Regions from separate parts of the Neobacillus sp. Fa239 genome, predicted to be linked through region 3. Evidence: riboswitches for the same ligand, from Rfam matches in the RefSeq annotation. Region 3 holds a riboswitch; each other region holds the start of a gene.
The links. Region 3 has a riboswitch for cobalamin ahead of ACZ5XR_RS12440 ((2Fe-2S) ferredoxin domain-containing protein). Riboswitches for the same ligand answer to the same signal wherever they lie in the genome.

Region 1: linked by a shared signal. The riboswitch ahead of ACZ5XR_RS24435 (adenosylcobinamide amidohydrolase) and the one ahead of ACZ5XR_RS12440 ((2Fe-2S) ferredoxin domain-containing protein) in region 3 are both predicted to bind cobalamin.
Region 2: linked by a shared signal. The riboswitch ahead of cobT (nicotinate-nucleotide--dimethylbenzimidazole phosphoribosyltransferase) and the one ahead of ACZ5XR_RS12440 ((2Fe-2S) ferredoxin domain-containing protein) in region 3 are both predicted to bind cobalamin.

The regions. Positions count from the first base shown of each region.
Region 1 covers NZ_AP041611.1:4,949,597-4,952,872, forward strand. Annotated here, with positions in the region: gene ACZ5XR_RS24415 (histidine phosphatase family protein) at 1-174, opposite strand, end outside; gene cobS (adenosylcobinamide-GDP ribazoletransferase) at 144-923, opposite strand; gene ACZ5XR_RS24425 (bifunctional adenosylcobinamide kinase/adenosylcobinamide-phosphate guanylyltransferase) at 937-1,512, opposite strand; gene ACZ5XR_RS24430 (hypothetical protein) at 1,525-1,635, opposite strand; gene ACZ5XR_RS24435 (adenosylcobinamide amidohydrolase) at 1,704-1,829, opposite strand; cobalamin riboswitch at 2,116-2,307, opposite strand; gene ACZ5XR_RS24440 (MFS transporter) at 2,512-3,276, shown strand, end outside.
Region 2 covers NZ_AP041611.1:2,914,231-2,917,506, forward strand. Annotated here, with positions in the region: gene ACZ5XR_RS14095 (cob(I)yrinic acid a,c-diamide adenosyltransferase) at 1-125, opposite strand, end outside; gene cobT (nicotinate-nucleotide--dimethylbenzimidazole phosphoribosyltransferase) at 122-1,897, opposite strand; cobalamin riboswitch at 2,054-2,233, opposite strand; gene ACZ5XR_RS14105 (hypothetical protein) at 2,490-2,645, opposite strand; gene ACZ5XR_RS14110 (YjcZ family sporulation protein) at 2,730-2,816, opposite strand.
Region 3 covers NZ_AP041611.1:2,588,625-2,591,900, forward strand. Annotated here, with positions in the region: gene infC (translation initiation factor IF-3) at 1-290, opposite strand, end outside; cobalamin riboswitch at 704-890, shown strand; cobalamin riboswitch at 1,069-1,251, shown strand; gene ACZ5XR_RS12440 ((2Fe-2S) ferredoxin domain-containing protein) at 1,375-1,758, shown strand; gene cobJ (precorrin-3B C(17)-methyltransferase) at 1,808-3,276, shown strand, end outside.

The sequences.
Region 1 (3,276 bases), 2.4 Mb from region 3:
CAATATTTTGGCTGTATCCAAACATCTTTTTAAATCACTGGCAAAATAGCAATGATACCGATTATGCGTCTTCAAGTCCTTTGTTTCTTCACATAAAGGAGAATCACTCCAGCCTAAATAGGCTCTTCTTTTATTAGCGATTGTTAAGCCATGACGAAATAATGCAATAACCACACAGTCATCCACAGCACTAACTCAGTCCCTTCTATAGAGGCCCCCAATACATCCCCCGTAATCCCGCCAAACCATTTCACGGCTTTCCGCCTGCAAAAGAAGACACACCCAGCAGAAACAATGACCAATAATCCCGCCAATAAGATATTTTTATACGCTAGAAACAGAAGACCCAGAATGTACAGAGGATAAATCCCTAACACTTTAGGTGATGCTGCACGTTGAAACAAGGAACCCAGCCCTTCATTTTTAGCTGATTTAACAGTTACGAGCAGGACACCCATCACGCTTTTACTCAAAAAAGGAATGGCAGCCATTAAGATATATGATATGGACTTTATGTTCATCGTACTTTCATAGATAAATAGAAACCGGCAGCTGAGTAAAACAAGGATGGATATCACCCCAAATGCTCCTGTTCGTGGATCCTTCATAATTTCGAGCCGCTTTTCTTGATCACGATAGGAAAAATACGCATCACTCGCATCCATCCAGCCATCGAGATGGATTCCGCCGGTTAGGAGAATCGTCGCTAGCCAAAGGAAAAAGGCATCAGCAAGATGAGAAAACGGCGTCCACTCCTTTAATACATAAAAAAGAACGGAATAAATGAGACCTTGAAAAAGGCCTAATAATGGAAAGGTTTGAACCGCCCTTCTGAGAAGATCCTGCTCCATCGGTATTTCAATGGGAACGGGAATGGCTGTGAAAAATTGAAGATTAATCAAAAATCCTTTGATGAATTTCATTTTTGCCCATCCTTCATTTACTTTCTTTTTTCATGACAATTGGAATGCCCGACTCCACTAAATAGACTTCGTCTGCTTCTCTTACCAATTGCTGATGGATTTGTCCTAGTAATCTTTTATATGTAAAAACGAGAGTATTTCCGACTAACGGTTCGTTTAAAACTTCATTACTGACAACAATCAATGCGTTTGCCCTTTTCTTTAAATCGATCATTCCCGCAACAATGCTTTTCTTAACCTTTTCAACATCAAGCGGAACCAATTCACGTTCGTTAGAAAACAGTTCATTATTCAAAAGTGTTGTCACACAATCGAGTAAAATGATATCTTTTTCACGGATATCTTCTGCAAGCTCCCTTATATTCACGGACTGTTCAATCGTTTTCCAATGATCCTTCATGGCCCTTCGATCTCGCTTATGTTTGCAAATCCTCTCTTCCATCTCGTAATCGGAAGGAACGCCTGTTGCCAGGTAAATGAGTTGTCCTCCTGTTTCGCTGGCGATTTCTACAGCCTTCCTTTCTGCAAAGCTGCTTTTCCCGCTTCGCACTCCTCCTGTTATAAAAATGAATAATGGAGATGACACCACCGGATAAACACCTCATTTTGCTGCTATTTTTTGTGAATTTTTAATCGCTTTGGCCGTGCATTGATAGACAGCTTCACTGATCAGTTTTCCTAAAGAATTGTTCGTTCCTGCAGATTCAATCACTGTTCCTGTTTGACTTGAAGCGATTAAAATACGATCCGAAGAGATCCCTGTTACGGAATCCAATATATTTAAGAAAAGCTTGGCTTTAGCTTTGCTTCCGTTGCCGTCATAATGCTTTGAATAAAGGCCTCTTCTGTCAGTTCGCCATTCACAAAAATCCATGTATGGACAGTGACAGGCACCATTTCGTCCACATTTCCAACATTTGCTGTAACAATAACGAAAATCGAAAAGTCAATTTCTTTCGAGGTTTGGACTGTTGATTCATGCCCTACCTGCTATTGTCAGCAACACGGCAAACAATAGTGAATACCATTTCTTCACATTACTTCCTCCTGTTTTTTCGACTATCATAAAATTTTGCACCAATAAAAAAACATCCCCATTTTGACATGGAGATGTTGGTTTGTTTAGATTCTGTTACTCATGCAGAGTAATCGTGGCCTAAGCTTCCACCCCTCCCTATCCTCGTAGGTTTTTTGGCGCATGAAAAAATAGGCAGGTTTCCTGGCTCATGATCATCGCTCCCTATGCCTTCCCATCGATTCGACAGTGACATATTATAGGTTGCTCCCATTTACAGTGGCGGGACCGCGTAGGTATTTCACCTAACTTCCCTTTTAAGCTAAATATCTTTGAAAGAATTTTAGCACCTATGCTTCTATTATTTTTTTATGATAGTTTCATTATATAGGGAAGCAAAATCATTTGTATATGTTTTTCAGAGAAACCTTTCCAATATAGGAAATAGTTTTTCCTCCTAAACTAGTTTCTAATAAGATTGAACTATCCTCATAAAAATGTTTTATGGTATGATAATTAAATTGTTTACCTGCCTTGTGACACATTTACATTCATCTAAGAAAAGAGGTATTTATGAACACCACAGAATTATCTAAGCGGCATTGGCTGCTCATCTTTACACTTACTTTATTAACCTTTGTTCTCGGGACAAGCGAATTTGTCATCGTCGGGATCTTAACCGATGTTTCCTCGGGTCTTCATATAACCAATGCAAAAGCAGGCACACTTGTTTCTGCGTTTGCCATTACCTTTGCCATTGGCACCCCACTCGTGATGTCGGCAACAAGTCATTTTCCAAAGCGTAAATGGATGCTGTTTTTGATCGGATTGTTTATCATTCTCAATGCTCTATGTGTGATTTCGACAAGCTACATGATGATCCTCACACTTCGGATGATGACGGCAATTGTAACAGGAGTTTTAATTTCACTTGCTATGATTGTGGCAAGTGAAACCATGCCAATTGCCAAACGAGGACTTGCTATATCATTCGTTTTTGGCGGCTTTACTCTAGCGAACGTGATTGGAGTGCCCATTGGCACCGTCATCGCTGAAAGGTACAACTGGAATGCAACCTTCCTGTTAACGACTTTTCTCGGTGGAATTGCGTTTTTGGCATCTTTCTTAACTTTGCCTAATAAGCTCAGTCAATTTCGCAGCTCGATGCGTGATCAATTTTCTTTGTTGACACACCCGCGAATTTTAATGGCTTTTTTCATTCCATCTCTTGGATTTGGATCGACGTATGCCGTTTATACGTATCTTGTTCCAATCCTGAAAGTAATGGATGCTCCTAGCAGTTCAATCAGTTTAATCTTGTTTGGCTACGGATTTATT
Region 2 (3,276 bases), 330 kb from region 3:
CCGATATAAGCGCCTGCTTCATCAACGGTTCCATAGGCCTCTATCCGAATATCATCTTTAAAACGGCGGGCTTTACCAATAATGGAGGTTTTACCTTTATCTCCTCCGCGTGTGTAAATTTTCATACATCCTTCTCCTCTTCCCCCCATATATTTTGAAAGATGAGCTCTTTCAAATTTAATCTTTTTCCCCATCCGACCCTTTCCAATATCGGGATATCCGGAAAATGGGAGGTATAACCGATAGTAAGCAATGCGACTGGATCAATCGAATCTGGGATTCCTAAAATCTTGCGAACATCTTCCTTCTGATAGATGCTAATCCACCCCATCGCAATCCCTTCTACCCGAGCTGCTAACCACATATTTTCAATAGCACAGGCTGTTGACATCAAGTCCGTTTCCGGAATGGTATTCCTCCCCAAAACATGCGGGCCTCCTCTTCCCGAATGATTCGTTACGCATATAGTCATCGGCGCCTGTAATAGTCCTTCCAGCTTCAACCGCAAATAATGGTCTTGTTTCATATCAGTATATTTTACCGAAGCCCGAATCCTTTCTTTCTCAACTGCACGATATAATTCATTTAAAATGTTTTGATCTGATATAACGATAAAATTCCAAGGCTGCATAAAACCGACGGATGGAGCTAAATGAGCAGCTTGAATAATGCGTCCCAGAGCTTCCTTTGAAATGGGGTCAGGCAAGTAAGAACGAATATCCCTGCGGGCCGCCAATGCTTTATAGACTGCCTTCTGTTCGGCAGGAGAAAAATCAAGTTTAGATGGCCCAAGAGTGTCTTCACCATCATAATCCATGAAAGCATCCTCTTTTAATTCCGTACGATGTGGGTTACTCACTTTCGCATCATCAAAGGTAGATGTCTCCGCCATAATTCGGCACGCTTGCTGCAAAGTGGGCAGTATTAGCAGCGCTCCCGACCCCTCACCTAAGCGAAGCTGCCATTGTACCATTGGTTCTAATTGCAATGCTTTTAATACATAGGTATGTGCCTGTTCCAATGAACAATGGGAGGCAATCAAATAATTTTTAATATCCTTATTGAAACGGGAGGCCCATAACGCTGCGATACCTGTCATGAATCCATCTAGTACAACTGGAATGGACCGGCTGGAAGCGGCAATCATGGCTCCTGCCATTGCCCCGATTTCAAATCCGCCAACGGCAGCTAGGATATCCCATGGATCATCCTTGCAAATACAGTGTTTAGTCAACGCTGTTTCAATAACCTGTATCTTATGCTGATGCTGCCTATCACTAATGCCCGTCCCCTTTCCTACGACTTGCTTCACAGGTAAATCTAAAAGAACAGCAGCCATTGCTGCAGCGGAGGTTGTATTTCCAATCCCCATCTCTCCAAAAATCAACAGTTCCTTCCCTTCATCAATAAGTTGATCAGCTATTTCCATACCAACAGACACACACTCTACTGCGTGCTCCCGAGACATGGCATAGTCTTGCACAAAATTCCGGGTACCTAGGGAAATTTTACGAACCACCGCTTTTGGGTGCCTCACTTTTGAATTTATTCCAACGTCAACGACTTGTAGGTCAATCCTGCTATGTCTTGCCAAAACACTGCTCACTGCACCTCCCATGCACATATTTACCGTCATTTCTTCCGTAACATGAGAATCATAAGCTGATACCCCTTCTTCATTGACACCATGGTCAGCAGCAAAAATAACACAGCCGGCATTATCTATTGAAGGAATAATGTTTCCAGTAATTCCAGCGAGCTGAATGATGGCTTGTTCTAAGATTCCAAGGCTTCCTTTTGGTTTTGTTAAATCATCTAAGCGAAACTCTGCTCTCTGCATCGCTTTGCTATTCAACGGACGGATTGCAGCTGCACGATTATAAATAATATCTGTCAAAACCATCTTCCTTTCTTTTAATCTAGCAACGACCCCTTACAAAAAAAGAAAAAACTCTGCCTTATTCGGCAGAGTTTATGTTGAAATATGTATATATGATTCACGTACAGGAATCCTCATATATAATTCTTCAACCTACCTCTCCTCGAAGGTATATTGTGCTATTTTTCACAGGCAGGTCTCCTGACTTACAGCGAGCACCGAAGCCTTCCCACAAATTGTTTTGCAGTGGCTGAACGGTTCGAATAATGCTGATTACAGTGGCGGGACCGTACCGGACTTTAACCGGTTTCCCTATTATCTTCGAATTGAAGCACCTGAGAAAATTTCTTATTTAATTGGACAATTTAATATTAAATATGCTCGTAAATTTTGTCAATTAACTTTTATCATTCATCTCCATTCGAACTTCCAAAAAAGGGCTAAAAGTTGTAAGTTTTGTACACTACGAAACTATTGGTTTTTTTCTTTGCCACTTAAACCGTCCCATTTCCAGTAACTGATGCATGTCAATAGTTCTTAAACTTTTAAGTGAAAATAGCCTAAAAAAGAGAGCCCGTAGGCTCTTTGGAAACATGTTTAAATCATTTGTCTAAAAGAATCTGCGTCTTCTTCTTTCAATTTCGATTTCGATACGTCTTCTTCTCTCTATCTCGATTTCGATTTCAATACGTCTTCTTCTTTCTATCTCGATTTCGATTTCAATAGGGAGAAACCTTCTTCTAAAGCCGCCAGGGAAAAAAAACATGTGTAATTCATCCTCCTTTCGTTTCAGTAGTCTAGACAAAGGGAAAGTTTACTCAGCCTGCACTTAATCCCGAAAAAAAATTTACTAGATCGTAAACGAAGTACCAACAATGATTAGTAGAATGAACAATACTACGATTAACGTAAAAGACATACTCAATCCATCAAGCATGTATATCACCTCCAGTACCTATTGGGTTATCTGAAGAAAGAATACTTTCCTCTATTTAATATATTTCTTAGGACAAGTTTGGATTGGACAATAATCATCATATTTCGACGAAATCCGTAATTTGCTTAACCCTAAAAATAAAAAAGCGTCTGCAATTCATGCAAACGCCTCGTAGAGGTAACTAATCTAAGATGATTTTCTCAGAACCAGTCTCTACTATGAGACCAATACTAGTCCCTAGTTAGAGACTAGTGATAATATTTCCTGCAATATATGCAAAACAACTAAAGAAAGATTTAATGAAATATACTTTCAACATCTATTGCAAGGGAGATTTATTTTTAAAACATCTATTGTTTTCCTATCAAAACCAGTTACACCTGCAATAGCAGTTTGAGTCCATCCTTTATGGCGAATATGTGACTTAGCCCTATCCAAATTAAAAAGCCTGGCAGGTAAT
Region 3 (3,276 bases):
GCGCTTTTAACTTTTGTTTGAAAGTCATTTTCGTCAATCGTGATGGACATGCGTATTTCTTTTGTTTCGATGGTTACCTGATTCTGTTTATTCTGCTTTTCTTTTTTTTGTAATTCATATCTGTATTTTCCACCATCTAAAATCTTGCATACCGGTGGATCTGCCTCACTGATTTGGACAAGGTCCAATCCCATTTCCATTGCCATCTTAAGCGCCTGAACTGTCGGTAACACTTGTTGACCGTTTTCCGATACAAGCCTTACCACATTGGATTGAATCGATTCGTTCATAATAATTTTTTTAATAAATCAATACCTCCTTATTTGAGTTGCAACTAAATCGCAACTGGTACAATGGTGCTTTCTTATTACAAATTATGTTAAAAAACGAAGGTTGGAAAGGCTATTTAACTAATTCGCACACCATATCATCGAAACTTATTGGAATGGATCTGCAAAAGACAAACACGTAGCTGTATATGGCAATTAAAAAATGATGTTTATGAAGGATGTTTTTTGAATGTAACAAAGCCGAAATATGCAAGGAAATTAATAAAAACTTGTATATTTTCGGCTTATTGATAATTATTTAAACAAGATGAAGTTATTGGCGGGCAGCGTTTTCGTAAAAGAAGTTTAATAAACTCTTGAAATATTAAATCTGATAGACTAGTATAATAATATCTCATAAATTAAATACTAATTTGTTAACAATTAGTTAAGATGCCTTAGGGCTTAATAGGGAATCTGGTGCAATACCAGAACTGTCCCCGCAACTGTGAGTGTGGACGAAATAGACAAACCACTGAAACGTATATATAGACGATACGGGAAGGGTCTAAAGTAGGAAGATACACAAGTCAGGAGACCTGTCTTAGCTGTTAAAGTTTCTAATTTCTTCGGGGGTTGAGAAGATGGAACGTTTGGACAAAAATGATTATTTATTAACATTCTTTGTGCTTACGTTTTATCCGTTCAACTCATGTTGAACGGATTTTTGCGTTATGATGATTCAAAATCATTTTTTATGATCCAAGTATTGCTTTAGAGGAAACAAGCCTTTTTAACAATTAAATAGATTAGGATAGGTGCACATTAAAAATTTGTGCTTAATAGGGAAGTACGGTATAAATCCGTCACGGTACCCGCCACTGTATGGGGAGTTCGTTGCAGATGTCACTGAAGGAATTCGGGAAGACGCAATGGAATGATGAACCTAAGTCAGGAGACCTGCCTTTACCTAAGAGCTTCAATCAACCTACGGGAACATAGGTAGAAGTGCTGAACATACATCGCATTTTTTTGTGTATATATTCTGCACCCCTATGTCCATAGGGGTGCTTTTTTGCGTAAAAAACGAAAAGGAGTGTGTGACATGACTACTTGGAATTTACAAGGGACGAAACACCATGTATTCATTTGCAACGGCAGCAGCTGTATGAGAAAAGGGGGGGAGGAAGCAACACAAGCCATTCGGAATGAAATTGCTAATTTAGATTTAGATTCACTTATTCATACAACAAGAACACGATGCAATGGAAGATGTAAGGATGCACCCGTTGCCATCGTCTATCCATCAGGGACTTGGTATAAAAACGTAAGCCCAGAAGTGGGAACTACAATTGTAAGGCGTCATCTGGCGGAAGGTCATTGCCTTCAAGAGCATGCGATCTATCACTATTCCGAACAAGGATTCATACAGCCAGAAGGGTCGGAATGCATCGAAGGAATACAAAAGGCTGTTAAAGAAAAGGTTTAACAGCCGATAGTATCTGGATTTTGGAAATTTTGGAAGGTGGCGTAATAGGATGAAAGGCAAATTATTCGTTATTGGTTTTGGCCCTGGTGATGAAAAACATATCTCTGGACGGGCAAAAGAAGCCATCCAAGAAAGTGATATTATCATCGGCTACAAAACATACGTTGATCTAATCAAGGGATTAATAGCTGGAAAGCAAATCATCAGCACAGGAATGACAGAAGAAGTGAGCCGGGCCCAGGAGGCTGTGAAACAAGCCGAGCACGGTTACAGGGTAGCCGTCATTTCGAGCGGTGATGCCGGAGTATATGGAATGGCAGGACTGGTTTATGAAGTGCTAATCGAAAAAGGCTGGAAAAAAAACTCAGGGGTAGAAGTGGAGGTGGTCCCTGGCATTTCCGCCATCAACTCCTGTGCTGCTTTATTAGGCGCACCGGTCATGCATGATGCCTGTACGATCAGCTTAAGTGATCATTTGACACCTTGGAGCTTGATCGAGAAAAGAATCGAAGCGGCCGCTCAAGCTGATTTCGTGGTTGCCTTATACAATCCAAAAAGCGGGAGAAGAACACGGCAGATTATGGAAGCTCAAAAAATTCTCTTAAAATATCGCTCGCCAGACACTCCTGTAGGATTGGTAAAAAGTGCTTACCGTGATAGTCAAAAGATCGTTTTAACCAATTTACAAGAGATGCTCGAACATGAAATTGGCATGTTAACTACCGTTTTAATTGGCAACTCTTCAACATTTTTCTACGAAGGATTGATCATTACTCCGCGCGGTTATCAGCGGAAGTATACATTAAATCAGGCAATACAGCCGTTGAAACCGCATCAGCGTCTGCAAAAGGAAGCCGAACCATGGGCACTGGAGCAAACGGAAGATGCAACACCGGTGAACAAGAAACAAGTCACCCCAACCCCAATGAAAGAGTCGCCAAGAGAACTGGCTGAGGAAGCCTTGCAAATGATCCTTGGTGAGAACGATGAACGAGCTCAAGGTTTATTGGTGAAGCAAGACTTTCAATCTATTTTTGAGGTAGCGGTCAGCTCTGGTGTCGCCAATAAAAAATTTACCGCGAATCAGATGGTCATTCTTTCCAAAATTGTCGGAGAAGAAGGTGTCATGGAGTACACACAAGACCATTTTATGAAGCTGCAAATTTTAACCTCTAATCCTGATGTGATTGTTGAAAAACTAACGGCGGCAAACTTTTTGATTGCTCCTGTCGGTGACGTATTAACCGTAAAAGCCTGTGATTTTTGTGACGGTGAAAAGAAGGATTCCATCCCTTATGCCGATGAGCTGCAGGAAAGGCTTGGCGGCATGGAACTCCCAAAAGAATTAAAACTTGGCGTGAATGGCTGCGGAATGGCCTGTTATGGAGCCGTAAAAGAGGATATTGGCATTGTCTACCGCAAAGGAGCGTTTGATTTATTTCTAGGGGCAAAGACAGCTGGAAGAACGGCACATCCCGGCCAAATCGCAGCGGAAGGAATCCATCCGGACCAAATTGT